DNA from 2 places in the Ruegeria sp. CE12 genome. Region 1 is predicted to be linked to the other one. Evidence: riboswitches for the same ligand, from Rfam matches in the RefSeq annotation. Region 1 holds a riboswitch; the other holds the start of a gene.
What was found. Region 1 has a riboswitch for cobalamin ahead of ACR0IO_RS05140 (DUF1636 family protein). Riboswitches for the same ligand answer to the same signal wherever they lie in the genome.
Positions count from the first base shown of each region.

Region 2: another riboswitch for cobalamin. It lies ahead of ACR0IO_RS09050 ((2Fe-2S) ferredoxin domain-containing protein); the one in region 1 lies ahead of ACR0IO_RS05140 (DUF1636 family protein).

Region 1 covers NZ_JBQFRS010000002.1:62,654-70,079, forward strand. Annotated here, with positions in the region: gene cobN (cobaltochelatase subunit CobN) at 1-3,164, opposite strand, end outside; gene cobW (cobalamin biosynthesis protein CobW) at 3,168-4,223, opposite strand; gene ACR0IO_RS05140 (DUF1636 family protein) at 4,220-4,609, opposite strand; cobalamin riboswitch at 4,680-4,889, opposite strand; gene ACR0IO_RS05145 (LysR substrate-binding domain-containing protein) at 4,962-5,846, opposite strand; gene ACR0IO_RS05150 (NAD(P)-dependent oxidoreductase) at 5,963-6,928, shown strand; gene ACR0IO_RS05155 (GNAT family N-acetyltransferase) at 6,982-7,426, opposite strand, start outside.
Region 2 covers NZ_JBQFRS010000003.1:74,407-81,832, forward strand. Annotated here, with positions in the region: gene ACR0IO_RS09030 (TetR family transcriptional regulator C-terminal domain-containing protein) at 92-733, shown strand; gene ACR0IO_RS09035 (ABC transporter ATP-binding protein) at 1,010-1,765, opposite strand; gene ACR0IO_RS09040 (FecCD family ABC transporter permease) at 1,755-2,762, opposite strand; gene ACR0IO_RS09045 (ABC transporter substrate-binding protein) at 2,763-3,695, opposite strand; gene ACR0IO_RS09050 ((2Fe-2S) ferredoxin domain-containing protein) at 3,682-4,401, opposite strand; cobalamin riboswitch at 4,490-4,695, opposite strand; cobalamin riboswitch at 4,821-5,012, shown strand; gene nrdH (glutaredoxin-like protein NrdH) at 5,095-5,316, shown strand; gene nrdI (class Ib ribonucleoside-diphosphate reductase assembly flavoprotein NrdI) at 5,332-5,745, shown strand; gene nrdE (class 1b ribonucleoside-diphosphate reductase subunit alpha) at 5,727-7,426, shown strand, end outside.

The DNA of each region.
Region 1 (7,426 bases):
TCGACCTCTGCGTCGCCAAGAGTGGCGTCGTGGTACAGGTCGAACAGATGCGGCGCGACTGTGCCGGAAAGATGCGCGAACGAGGCCATGTGATCCAGCGTGGCCGCTATCTCGGCCGCACCACGGAACCCGTGCCTTTGCATACCGCCTATCCAGGCGGGATTTGCTGCACGGGCATGGACCACACGGCTGATTTCCTCGGGCAGAGTACGCGCACGTGGATTTTCGGGGTTGGTATTGTCCAGATGATACAGCTGCGCAGTGCCACCAGTGATCTGCTTGGCAGCGGCAAACCCGGCCTCATGGGTGGCATAGTCATTGGCCAACAGAAGGTCGGTTTCAGTCAAGTCTTGCAGGTGGACGAAACTGTCGGCGTTGGCGACCCGCTGGGTAATTCCGTCCTTGTCCTGTGCGATATGCTCGCCTTCCAGCGCGAATGAACTGGCGTCCAGCCAGGCCTGCCCGGCCTGTTCGCGCGCCTCATCGGTGTAGGTTTCGGACAGATGAGTCATGTTCAGGCCATAGCTGCCCGGCGCCGGGCCATAGACGCGGGCTGCCGGAACCTGCCCCGCATAGGGGTTCCAGTCGGGCGCTTCGTCACGTTCGCACAAAGCGCGAACGGCCTGACCATAAAGCGCCGAGAGCGTTGGGAACACGTCACGGAACAGGCCCGATACACGCAGAGTGACATCCAAACGCGGGCGGCTGAGGTCGGTAATCGGCAGCACCTCGATGCCGGAAACCCGCTCAGACCCCTTGTCCCAGACCGGTTTCACGCCCAACAGGTGCAAAGCCATGGCGAATTCCTCGCCAGCTGTGCGCATCGTGGCAGAACCCCACAGGTCGACGATCAACCCTTTGGGATAATCGCCTTCTTCCTGCAGATGCCGGCGCACCAGTTCCTCGGCCAGTTTCACGCCTTGGGTGTATGCGGCACGGGTCGGAACCGAACGCGGGTCAGTTGTGTATAGGTTCCGCCCAGTGGGCAGCACATCCGAGCGTCCGCGATAGGGTGAGCCCGACGGTCCGGCCTCGATCCGTTTCCCGGCCAGTGCATCGATCAGGGCACTGCGTTCGGCGTGGGCTGAGGGGGCAGGGTCAAAATTGCTCGCCACCTCAGGTACCCGGCCAAAGATGTGCAAACCGTCGCCAAACTGGCTTTCCTTGATGTCGCAGACAAAACGGTCGATGCGGGTGATTGCCTCGGCAGTGCAGGTGGCTTGATCGAGGCCCAGGTCACTTTCAAGTCCGATGGTTTGCGCTTCGTCGCGGATATCTTCCTGCAAGCGGTCGCGACGTTTGGGGTCTAGCCCGTCTGCGTTCGAGAACTCATCCAGCAGCGATTCAAGCCGAACCATCCGATCCGGCGTGCCGCTTTCCTTCATCGGAGGCGGGATATGACCCAGCGTGACAGCCCCGATGCGGCGCTTGGCCTGCGCGGCCTCGCCGGGGTCATTGACGATGAACGGGTAGATCACCGGCAGATCGCGGATCAAAACCTCGGGCCAGCATTTGTCGGACAAGGCGACCGATTTGCCCGGCAGCCATTCAAGCGTGCCATGTGCACCGATATGGATGAGCGCATCGGCACCAAGGCTTTTGCGCAGCCACAGATAGAACGCGACATAGCTGTGGCGCGGGGTGCGCGACAAGTCATGGTAATCGTCATCGCGCAATTCAGGCGTGCCGCGTTCGGGTTGAAGCGCGACCAGCGCTTTGCCTCGGCGCACTGCAGTGAAGTGAAACGCGCCTTCGGTGAATACCGGGTCATCTTCAGGGTTGCCCCAGACGGTTTTCAGATCTGAACGTAATTGCTCGGGCAACTGGGCAAGTGCGGTGAGGTAATCCTGCAGCGGCCACGAAATGCGGGCGTCCAGCAGAGTTTCGGCAATCGGCTCTGCGGGTGCAGTGTCATAGCCTTCATCCTGCAAATCGGCCAGCATCGCCTCGGCCGAGGCCAGTGCATCAAGGCCCACCGCATGGGCCATCTGCCAGTCCTTGCCGGGATAGGTGGACAGCACCAGAGCGGGCACTTGATCTGCTTTGGGCCGGTCATTCAGGTTCAACCAACCAGTTACACGGTCGATGATCGCTTCGATCCGTTCAGGTTCAGCCCGATGGGCAAAGCGAGAATACTCAAGGTGCGGGTCGTGTTTGCCGGGCTCTTTGAAAGAGGCGATACCGGCCGAGATACGTCCATCCACTTCGGGCAATACCACGTGCATGGCGAGGTCGGCAGGCGAAAGACCGCGTTCCGCCTCAGCCCATGCTTTGCGGCGCGAGGTCGCCAGAGCAACCTGAAACACTGGCACATTAGCAGCGTCCAAGGGAGATGTCCCCGACGCGCCTTTGCCCGAGAATGAAGTGGCATTGATGATTGCGGATGGGTTCAGGGCAACAACCTGTTCACGCAGCCAATCGGCGGCTGCGGGCGCTTTCAAAGATGGCGCGAACAGCCCAACCGCGTCCAGACCACGGTCTCGTAAGCTGCGGATCAAGGCTGCGATCGGCGCAGTGTCCGCCGAGGTCAGATAGGCCCGATAGAAGCTCACAAGGATGCGCTTCGCCCCGCCCGAGAAGGCCTTGTTTACCGGGATAACGCCGCGATCGGGGCACCAAGCTCCGCATTCTGGCAGGGTTTTTGCACCCATCACCGGCCCGGCATAAAGCCCCGCGGCCAGTGCCATCTGGGCCAGCGCAGCTTGCGCGGCCACTTCTCCACCGGTGTCACACAGATGCGCGAGTCGGCGCAGCGTCGAAACTGGTAGCGTTGAATAGTCGTCCAACCGCGTATCTTCACGCCCGTCAGCAGGCAACACAGCCAGCGCGATGCCTTTGGATTGTACCAGCGCCAGAACTTGCTGCAACCCGTAGGACCAATACGGCACGCCGCCGATCAATCGGATCAGGATGCCCTTCGCGCCCTCCAGCGTCTGTTCAACATAGGTATCAACTGACAAGGGGTGTTTCAGTGCGGTCAGGTTGGCCAGCCGCATCGTCGGCATCCGCCCCTCGGCACCGCCACCGCGATGCCAGCCTGCCGCGAAAGCGCCAAGGTCGCTGTCCGAGAAGGACAGCACCACCAGATCCGCTGGGCTCTGGCCCAGATCGGTCGGGGTTTCGGTTTCTTCTAACCCGTGGCTTTCGCGGAAGACGACATGCATAGCTTACTCGGCAGCCTCGGCTACACCTACGAGGATATCGCGGATCGCAGCCTCTTTGATGTCGTCATGCTCGGCAATCACGACCAGACGCGAGCGGCGCTCCTCGCCGGGTTCCCATGGTCGGTCGTATTGGTGACGCACACGCGCACCTACAGCCTGCACCAGCAGACGCATCGGTTTGCCCTGAACGGCAGCATAGCCTTTGACACGCAGGATGTTCAGCTCGTTCGCTAGACGTTCGATATTGGCGACCAGTTGAACCGGGTCGGTCTGTTCTGGCAACTCGACAATGATGCTTTCGAAATCGTCATGCTCGTGGTCGTGATGGCCGTCGTGATGCGACGGGCGAGCCTCCATGTCATCTTCGGCTGCGGCTTCAAGACCCAGCACGACTCGCACGTCGACAGCACCTTCGGCAACTTCGACGACGGGGAGGGGACGCGGAGCTTCGGCGGCGATGATTTCTTTGGCCTTCGCCACACCTTCGCGGCCAGCCAGATCGGGCTTGGTCAGCAGGACGATATCCGCGCAGGAAATCTGATCCTCAAACACCTCAGACAGCGGCGTTTCGTGGTCGATCGAGTCATCGGCTAGGCGCTGGGCGTCCACCGCCTCAACGTTCGGAGCAAACCGACCGGCCGCGACGGCCTCGGCATCGGCCAGAGCGATCACGCCGTCGACGGTGATTTTCGAGCGAATATCGGGCCAGTCGAACGCTTTCAGCAGCGGCTTGGGCAGGGCGAGGCCGGAGGTTTCGATCAGGATGTGATCGGGGCGCGGTTCCAGCGCCATCAGCGCCTGGATGGTGGGGATGAAATCATCGGCCACGGTGCAGCAGATGCAGCCATTGGCCAGTTCCATGATGTTTTCCGCCGGGCAATCGGGAATGGCGCAGGATTTCAGGATGTCGCCATCGACGCCAACGTCACCGAATTCATTGACAACAACGGCCAGACGTTTGCCCTGCGGGTTCTGCATCAGGTGCTTGACCAGTGTGGTTTTGCCCGAGCCCAGAAAGCCGGTGATTACAGTAACGGGAAGTTTTTCGAGGTTGCTCATTTCAGGGCTCCAATCGGGGGAATGCGGGCCGCACAGTTTTTGCGGAAATGTTCAGGGCGCTCACGCCATTTCACAAGGCCGTCTTCGGTGGCGAGATATTTGGTGACGCCTTCGACGATGGTCTCGACGTGGTCGGTTTCGTTGAGGTTCTCATACACAAAGGTCCAGCGGGATGGTCCGCCACGCAGTACGATCGAACACCCCTGATCGCAGTTCGAAAGGCATTCAACGGCCTTAAGATCAATGCCATCTGGCAGCTCGGCCTCGGTCAGCGCTTTATGCAATAATGTGCCGGGGCGCTGGTCATCTTCCTCGACAGGAAGGCCACGCCGGCAGGTGGTGCAGACCAGCAGTTCAACTGGTGTCGTCTCGGTCACGTCTCTCATCCCCCCTTCACGGTTTTCGGGGGACGGGGTATGCGCGGGCCTTGGCCCGACACCGGAACACCCCGTCCGGTCTGGTCTTCGGGCGTTGGCAGGTCTCCCGGCTTGCGGATGTCAGAGGTATCCTCTGGCAGGTGTCCTGCCTTCCCGGCCTGCAGGCCAGTGGCTTTGGGCACCTTCTCCGGTCACGGTCGCGGGGGCGGCTGCATTTGACGGCATTCCATACCGCTGATGCATTCCCTTTTCATCTGCTTGCACAGACACCAACGAAAGGGACATGCGGCAAGCAAAGGGGCGTTGTCAAGCGAATGGAGGCGCTCTCAGATCACCGGGATGGAAAAGCGACTTGCAGTGGTCAGTCAGCGGCATCCGCTTTGATCCGTTCTTGCAACCAGGTCTCAAAGAGGCGGGCAGAGGCCGTCGGGCGGGGCGCGCCATCTGAGCGGATCAGGTAATGGGACTGAGCAAAGGGAATCGGTGGTCCGGCGATCTGCAAGGGCGCACCCTGCGCAATCGCATTCCGGGCAAAGCGTTCAAGGATTGTGGCGTAGCCTGCCCCCGCCATCACAAGTTGCAACGCGGTGACCGTGGTATCTGCCGAATACTGAGACTGAAGTTCAGGCTGGTGAATGCCATGTGCCTCAAAGTATCGCGCCCAGTTGTCTTCATACCCAAGGATATGGATCAGAGGACTTTCACGGAACTCTGCCTTGCTTGGCGCTGTGGTGCCGGATCTGCAAACCGGAACAAGGCATTCATCCGAAAGCTTCTCTGCCCTGAGCCCCGGCCAGTCGCCATAGCCCAGCCGAATATCGATATCCACATCGCTAGAACCCATGGTGTCATTCCAGATGTGAGTCACCAATCGCACAGGGATATCGGGATGTTGGCTGGTGAATTCAGGTAGTTCGGCAGCCAGCCAATAAGTCATGGTTGAAATTGCCGCGCGAATGGTCAGCGTCTGCTGAGACGCTGGGCCAAACAAACTGTTGGTCGAAAGGGTTATGTCAGACAGAGCGCGCCGAACGGTCAAAGCATAGGATTGGCCAAGCTCGGTCAATTCCAGTCGTCTTGCCTGTCGAGTGAAAAGAGGTTGGCCCAACTCGGCTTCCAATGAGCGGATATGCAGGGATACCGCGGTTTGTGTCAGACCCAGTTCTTGCGCGGTTGCGGTGAAATTCAGATGCCGAGCGGCAGCTTCGAAACTACGCAGCCAGGAAGGGTTTGGTAAACGATCCATTTATCACCAAAAATTTTTGCCCATAAGATCGATTATTATTCGTTTCATTTGTGGGTTATCAAGGTGAATACTCCGCGTGAAAACGGTTCGGGCATAGCCCACAGGGAGGATTCGCAATGAAGGTTGGATTTATCGGTCTGGGGAATGTGGGGGGTAAGCTCTCGGGTTCGTTGCTGCGTAACGGGGTTGATTTGACAGTTCATGATCTGAACCCGGATCTGGTTGCTGAATTTGTTGCGCAGGGTGCCAAGGCTGCTGAAGGTCCGGCGCAACTGATGCGGGATTGTGATGCGGTTATCACCTGCTTGCCATCCCCTGCGGCATCGGATGCCGTGATGCAGGAAATGCTGCCAGAGGTTGGTCCGGGCAAGATCTGGATGGAGATGTCCACCACTGATGAGGCCGAGGTGAAACGGTTGGGTGCCATGGTGATCGAACGCGGTGGCGCCGCAGTAGATTGCCCTGTTTCCGGGGGATGCCATCGTGCAGCTACGGGCAATATTTCGATTTTTGCCGGATGTGACCGCGCAACATTTGAACGGATTTTGCCCTTTCTGACAACCATGGGGCGCCGCATTCTGCATACCGGTGACCTGGGGTCTGCTTCGGTTCTGAAGGTGCTGACCAACTATCTGGCCACCGCCAACCTGATCACCTGTGCCGAAGCCCTGGTCACTGCCAAGGCTGCAGGGATGGATCTGAATACGACCTATGAGGCGATCAAGATCTCATCAGGAACCTCATTTGTGCATGAAACCGAAAGTCAGGTCATCCTGAATGGATCACGTGATATCTCGTTTACAATGGATCTTGTGAAAAAGGATATCGGGCTGTTTCAGGAAGTCGCAGATCGTGCGGGGGTGCCGTTGGAGATGAACCCGGTGATGATCAAGATTTTCGAGGACGGAATTGCCCGGTATGGTGACCGCGAGCTGTCGCCCAATATCATCAGACGACTGGAAGATGCCACCGGACTGGATATTCGCGCACCGGGTTTCCCGACCGAAATGCTGGATGATGAGCCGGAAGAACCGGGGTACGAAGTGGTCCCCAGGGGCGCTAGAGCGCATAGATCAACATAGGTCTGGGCGCTTCGGCCTTACGATTTAGTGATCGGATGATAGTCGAGAGGGTTCTACCAATAAGCCGGGTTTTTGAACGCTTCGGCGCATTGTGGTGGCCCTTTCAAAGGCGCAAGATCCTGATCCGAAAGAGACTGTGCCAGCCACCCATGCGGATATTGAAGCTTCATGGGTGGCTGGGCCTGCTGCTCGGTAATCTGTTCAAAACCAACTTTGGAATAGTAGTTCGGATCGCCATAGGTGATCACCACATCAACGCCGCGCCCGCGCAGATCGCTCAGCCCGAACGTCAGGAGCTTTTGTCCAACGCCTTTCCCTTGCTGGCCTGTTGCAACGGCCACAGGGGACAACATGAATACGGTGCGGTCATCCTGCTCATACTCGAGGCGGGTAAAAATTATGCACCCGGTAAGAGTGCCACCATTTGTGGCAGTGAAGACATACATGTCACCAGGTTTGGTCTTTGCCAGAATGTCTTTCACCAGCCCTGCGATCAGT
Region 2 (7,426 bases), on a different contig from region 1:
CTGATATTTTCACAAGCGGCACTGGCCAAACTGCCAAGAGACGCTAGAACGCGCTGCAAGAGGCTGAAAACAAACAAGATCACCGGAAGAAATGACTGGAAAACGCCAACAGATACGTGAACGAAATCGCCTTACTCTTATCGAGGCCGTGCTCGACTCAGTTGCGGAAAAAGGAATCTCCGAGACGTCAGTCAGCGAAATTATTCAACGCGCCGACCTGTCCCGCGGCATGATCCACCTACATTTTGGCGGCAAGGACAACCTTGTTGACGAGGCTGCCCGGCACTCGTCCGAGCAGTATTACAACGGTATATATGCCCTGCTGGAAACAACCGGACAAACGGGTCAAGAACACATTGAGATGATCGTCAGAGGAGACTTAAGTGAAGCCATCCTCAACAAAAAGAACGTTTCAATTTGGTACGCATTTCGCGGGGAAGCCCGAAACAGAGCAGCGATAGCAGCCTTTTCAGATACACGCGATGCAAAGCTTCGGAATCTGGTCTTCAATGCATTCGCGCGAATTGCGAAAGAAGCCGAAATCGAACATGCCAATCAGGTTGCACGGGATGCAACCCACGGCACACTCGCCATGTTGGAAGGCATGTGGACCGACTATCTGCTCCACCCGGATTCATTTGATCGCACCGAGGCAATGAGAATTGTTTTTCGATTTCTGCAGGCAATGTTCCCCAAACACTTTGACCTAAGCGGTGCCCTCTTACTTGAGTGAGATTTGGGACCAGTTTCCTAACAGGCGCTTAGGAAGTGGATAATCTCCATCTTTAAATCAACACGATGACAGCATCGTACGCGCGCACGAAATTCATTTGAACCGACAGCAATGGGCAACTTTTTCGTCACGCCGAGCCGGTCTCGTTCCGATCCCGATGAAGCGGTTTGTGTTTCACACCCAGTTGCCCCACCTCTCATCGAGATAAACCTTCATATCAAAATCGGGACCTTTCTGACCCAACCCGGTCTGCTTCAATGATGAGCAAACTAACAACTACCTCATCACCGGACCATTGATCACCAAAGACTGCATGTTGAGATGTGCGTCGACCAAAAAATGCTCCATCAGGTTCTGGCGTGACAGGACATCTGCCGGTTTTCCTTGGTCGACGATGATTCCGTTGCTCATCAAATGCACATGATCGCAATATCGTGCCACTAAATTCAAATCATGCAGGGTCATAAGAACCGTCCGGCCTCGCCGTTTAACCTCGTTCAACAGCACCAATTGGTAGTGGAGATCAAGATGGTTGGTCGGCTCATCCAGAATGTAGATTTCCGGGTCACAGGCCAGCAACTGAGCAAAGTAACACCGCTGAAGTTCTCCGCCAGACAGGCGATCGGCAGGCTGGTTCCGCTTTTGGATTAGCCCCACCAGCTTAAGTGCTTCATCTCTGCATAGAACCAGATCAACTCCGTCCAGGCCAAGAGCGGACAGACCAATTTCAATGATATCCGATGGGGTCAACCCGGCCAGCAAACCAGAGCTTTGCACCAACGCACCGCATTTCCGCGCCCATTCGTGATAGGCATAGTCTTCAATATCGCGACCATCTGCAGCGATTTCACCTGCTGCAGGGCACTCAGCGCGGTAGATCGTACGAAGAACAGTGGTCTTACCCGCCCCGTTAGGACCAAGCAAACAATGCACCTCTCCTTTGGGGACGGCCAGAGAAACGCCCTGAACATATGGCCTGCCACCGACGTCAACCGACAGGTTGCGGATATCGAGTGCGGGATCAGACTGCACGGCGCAACCCTCTCAGTATCAGGATAAAAGGCGGTGCCGCAAACAGCGCCAGGAGCACACCAAGCGGCAGTTCCTCGGGCGCCAGCAGGGTTCTACATAGAAGGTCGACAGCAATCAAAACAATCGCCCCCAGCACCATCGACAGGGGTAGTAGAACCTTGTGCCGCGCACCAACCAACAGCCGCGCCATATGTGGCACAATCAGGCCGATAAAGCCGACGATACCGGCGACGGAAACCGCCAAACCGGTCAGCACAACCGTTGCCACGAATATCATGACACGCAGACGCCCTGTGCGAATTCCCAGTGCCTGAGCGCGCTCTTCCCCCAACAAGGTCGCGTCCAGAGCATTTGCGCGCATCAGGAACATGCCAGCAATCACCACAAGTGCCAGCGCAAGCAAGGGCAACTCTCGCCACTCTGTGCCCGCCGCCGTACCCATGAGCCAGCCCAGAGCGTTACGGGTAACATGTGGGTCCCCAATATATAGGAAAAAGGCCGTCACCGACTGGAACATCAGCGAGACTGCAACGCCCGCCAGTATAACAATCAGCGGATCAAGCTGACGCCCACGTTGCTGAGACAGTCCAAGCGTCATCAGAAACGCCAGCGCTGCACCTGAAAACGCGATCAGGGGGACACCGACGGTTTCGGTCACTTCGGACGGCAACCAGATGATCGCCGCGACCGCTGCCGCAGAAGCACCGGATGACAGACCCATCAGATAGGGGTCTGCCATCGGGTTGCGCAGGGCCGTTTGCATCAAAGCGCCAGCAAGGGCGAGCCCGGCCCCGATCAGTCCAACTGCCAATACGCGCGGGATGCGCCACTGCCACACAATCAGGGACAGCCCCCGCGGGGCATCCTCATTGCGCATCAGAATGGCTACACGATCCGACCAGCTTATGTCGGCTGTCCCCCACAGAATGCCCGCAATGGCGACAAGCACCATTACGACCATAGCCGTGGGAAACAGGACCAGGAACCGGGATTGCATTTACTCGAGTTCCGCCAGTTGGGCGTTCAGGTTCTCAACACCATCGGCAAAACGCATCCCGAGAAGGGTTTCAGAGAACGGAACTGTGACGAAGCGACCCTCTTTAACAGCGGTCAATTCGGACAAGACCGGATCGCTTTCCATATAAGCACGCTTTTCGTCCGCCGAAGACCAGCCCGCGTCGATCAGCAGGATCACATCGGGGTCTGCCTCGACCACGCGTTCCCATGCCAGATCGACCCATGTGCCTTCGACATCGTCACTGATGCTTTTCAGCCCGGCGGTTCTTGCGACCAAAGCAGGCCCTCCGCAGCAACCGATCGAGTAAGGTGTCTCATCGCCACTGTCGTAGATAAACGCCGTACGGCCAGCCCCTTCCGGGTCAGTCTGAACCGCCTCGATACGCACACGGGTCTCAGCGATCAGCTTGCCCGCGCGATCTTCAACATCGAAAATCTGCCCGATCTTTTCGATGTCGTTCAGGATCGGTTCGATGGTCAAAGGTACATCCTTCGGATGCGCTTCCTTGCAGGATGCGTCAACCAGGTAGGTACCGATTGCCAGATCATGCCATTTCTGCGCTGATCCAAGATTGTCTTCGGAAAATGCGGACCCAAAACCCGCGAACAGAAAATCCGGCTCATTGGCCAGTACCACCTCTCCAGCCGGGTATTTCTCGGCCAGGACCGGGACGGACTCAAACGCCGCTTTCCACTGGGCTGGCATTTCATCGTCCAGATAAGCGGTACCAACCATCGAACCTTCAAGCCCAAGCGCCAGCATCACTTCGGTCGCTTGCTGGTTCAGGGTAATCGCCCGTGTTGGCGCCTTGTCGAAGGTGTAATCGATCCCGCAGCTTTGTACGGTGACCGGATCGGCCTGGGCTGTAGCCGCGACAAATCCAAGCGGCATGATGAATTTAAGCAGGTTCATGGGTATCTCCTGTTTGATGAATAAGCAGTGATCGAGGAGTGGTTCCGGCGCAAAGCGCCTGAGAAACAAAGGTCCGGATGTCGTCCAGGCTCTCCACGCGATACCAATCGCCGTGTGGATAGTGGACGATCACTGGCCCGGCATTACTGGGAAACAGGCAGCCGGTTGTGGTCACCAGACATTCAGAACTTTTACCTGCATGGCCGATTTCTTTTTTGAGCGCATCCACCAGATTGGGGGCGTCTTTCAGGTGACATCGCGGGCCTGCACAAACGAGTAGATGGTGGCGAAAGGCAGGAGGGCTGTCCCACCCTTTGCCGAGCTCACCGGAAGGTTTCGGCCTAATCGGTTTCAGCAGAACATCTGCATTTGCGGCAGCCCGAATGACGTCTGAATCCATTTGCAGCGGTTTGGCGAAGAACAGCTTGGGTGTGTTTTTTGTCCGCCTGTGCAACCAGCTTGCTGCCGCATTTGGCAACCAGTTTTCGAGGCTCTGGGAAAACGGCAAGCCAATTGGACGCAACTCGATGCGCTTGGCTCCCTGCTCCGTGAGATCATCTAGAGCATGCCAAAGCCCATCACCGGATGCCTCCAACCTGACAGCGCGGGCTTCTGTAGGCGCGGCCTCAATCAGAGCGTTTGCAAGGTGGCAGAACCGGGATTGGCTGACGTAATTTGCCGAAATCAAATAGATAAATGCGTCCATCTCTGCCCCGAAACAGGAGGCAGGTCGGCACAATGCACTGGCCCGAAGATATCCATCATCTCATCCTCCTCGGGCCCTCCGCCCGGTTGGTTACATCCAGATGATGGCAGGTCTCCTGACTTGCGGATCAAAGCTTGCCGTCCCTTCCCGGATCTTGGGCGATCCAGTGGCTCTGACGGGTTGCTCACCGCTTACAGTTGCGGGGGCAGTTTCGGATTTGGACAAACGTCCGCACCGAATTCCCTTTTATCCTTGCGGCAATCACCTCAAGGAACCATCACGGCGAAAAAACACAAGCAAAGTTGATTCGACAAGAGTACGTGCTTGCTGATCGCTGGTATTTTGCCAGAACCTGCACGAGCGGACAAAGAAGTTCGCCACACTTCACTCTATATATTGACAACTTGCCCTGGTGAAACCCAATATAGTGTTGCTTCGGTTCTTTCGATTCCTGTCGAAAGCTAAGAGGGAAACCGGTGAAAAACCGGCGCTGCCCCCGCAACTGTGAGCGGAGAGTTCGGCTGAACACGCCACTGAAAGCACGCTTTTGGGAAGGCCAGACCGAACGATGATCCGCGAGCCAGGAGACCTGCCGCAAGCTCGAATGATAACCACGAACGGAGGGTTCGGGGGCGTTTGACGGGCCTGTTTGCCCATGGCGTCCTCGGCTTTGATTAAAAGGACAGAGGATAAATGAGCATTACCGTATATTCCAAACCCGCCTGCGTACAATGCACCGCGACCACCCGAGCGCTGGATGCAAAAGGCATCAATTATGATGTCGTGGACCTGACGCAGGACGACAGCGCCATGACCCATGTGACCGAGCTGGGCTATCGCCAGGCACCAGTCGTTGTGGCCGGCAGTGACCACTGGTCGGGCTTTCGCCCGGACATGATCGCCCAACTGGTTTGATCTATGACTGCGCCGATCCCGGCGCTGGTCTATTTCTCATCGAAATCCGGAAACACCCACCGCTTTATCTCGCGGCTGGGCCTGACCTCTTTCCGCATTCCAACTGGGATGGACCCGCTGCCGGACCCTGAAGATCCTTATGTTCTGATCTGCCCGACCTATTCCGACGGCGAAGGACGCGGGGCGGTTCCGAAACAGGTGATCCGCTTTTTGAACGACCCGGCCCGCCGCGCCGGGATCATCGGGGTGATCGGTACAGGCAACCGTAACTTTGGTGCGACATACGCCTTGGCTGGTCGCATCATCGCCCAGAAATGCAAAGTGCCGCTGCTGTATTCGTTCGAGCTGGCGGGCACTGACACAGACATCGCCCGCGTCCGCGCAGGGCTGGAAAAATTAGGGAGACACCAATGCTCGACAGCAGCGTAAACGAGCAGGACTATCACGCGCTGAACGCGATGCTGAACCTCTATGATGGTGAGGGGAAGATCCGCTTTGACGCGGACCGCATGGCCGCGCGGCAGTATTTCCTGCAGCACGTGAACCAGAATACCGTGTTCTTCCATTCGCTGGACGAAAAGCTGGGATACCTGGTGTCCGAAGGCTACTATGAAGAGGCCGTGCTGGACCAGTATTCCAAGAACTTCATGCGCAAGATCTGGGATGCGGCCTATGCCAAGAAGTTCCGTTTCCCGACCTTTCTGGGCGCGTTCAAGTATTACACTTCGTACACGCTGAAAACCCGAGATGGGCAGCGCTATCTTGAACGCTACGAAGACCGCGTCGTCATGACCGCTCTGGCGCTGGCGCGCGGAGATGAGGCGCTGGCCATGTCTTTCATGGAAGAGATCCTCGAAGGCCGCTTCCAACCTGCCACACCGACTTTCCTGAACGCAGGCAAAGCCTCACGTGGTGAGCTGATTTCATGCTTCCTGCTGCGGCTTGAGGACAACATGGAGAGCATCGGTCGCGGCATCAACTCGGCCCTGCAACTGTCCAAGCGCGGCGGAGGTGTTGCGCTGCTGCTGACAAACATTCGCGAACATGGCGCGCCGATTAAGGGCATTGAAAACCAGTCCTCGGGCGTAATACCGGTGATGAAACTTCTGGAAGATAGTTTCTCCTACGCCAACCAGCTGGGCGCGCGTCAGGGCGCTGGGGCCGTCTATCTGAACGCGCATCACCCGGACATCATGCGCTTCCTCGACACCAAGCGCGAAAACGCGGACGAGAAAATCCGCATCAAGACGCTGAGCCTTGGCGTGGTGATCCCTGACATCACTTTCGAACTGGCGAAGAAGAACGCCGATATGTACCTGTTCTCGCCCCATGACGTGGAAAAGGTCTATGGCGTGCCGCTCTCGGAAATCTCGGTGACCGAGAAGTATCACGAGATGGTCGATGACAAGCGAATCCGTAAATCCAAAGTCAACGCGCGGGAATTCTTCCAGACCATTGCTGAGATTCAGTTCGAATCCGGTTACCCCTACGTGATGTTCGAAGACACGGTGAACCGGATGAACCCTATCGCGGGCCGGATCAACATGTCGAACCTGTGCTCAGAGATTCTGCAGGTCAATGAGGCGTCCGAGTTCAACGATGACCTCAGCTACTCCTATCTGGGGACGGATATCTCGTGCAATCTCGGTTCGCTGAACATCGCCAAAGCGATGGATGGCGGCGATCTGGGTCGTACCGTCGGAGCCGCGATCCGGGCGCTGACGGCGGTGTCCGAGATGTCGGCAATTGACTCGGTACCGTCTGTGCGCCGTGGCAACGATGAAAGCCACGCGATTGGTCTGGGTCAGATGAACCTGCACGGATTTCTAGCGCGCGAACATATCCACTATGGCTCGCCCGAAGGTGTTGAATTCACATCCGTTTATTTTGCCACCGTGGCCTATCACGCCATTCGCACCTCCTGCGATCTGGCGCAGGAGCGCAAGACATCGTTCAAGGGGTTCGAGGACTCTGACTATGCCTCAGGCACCTTCTTCGACAAATACACCACCCGCGACTGGCTGCCTGAAAGTGATCGGGTGAAGGCGTTGTTTGACGGCATGACCCTACCCACGCGTGATGACTGGGTGGCGCTGAAGGCTGATGTGAT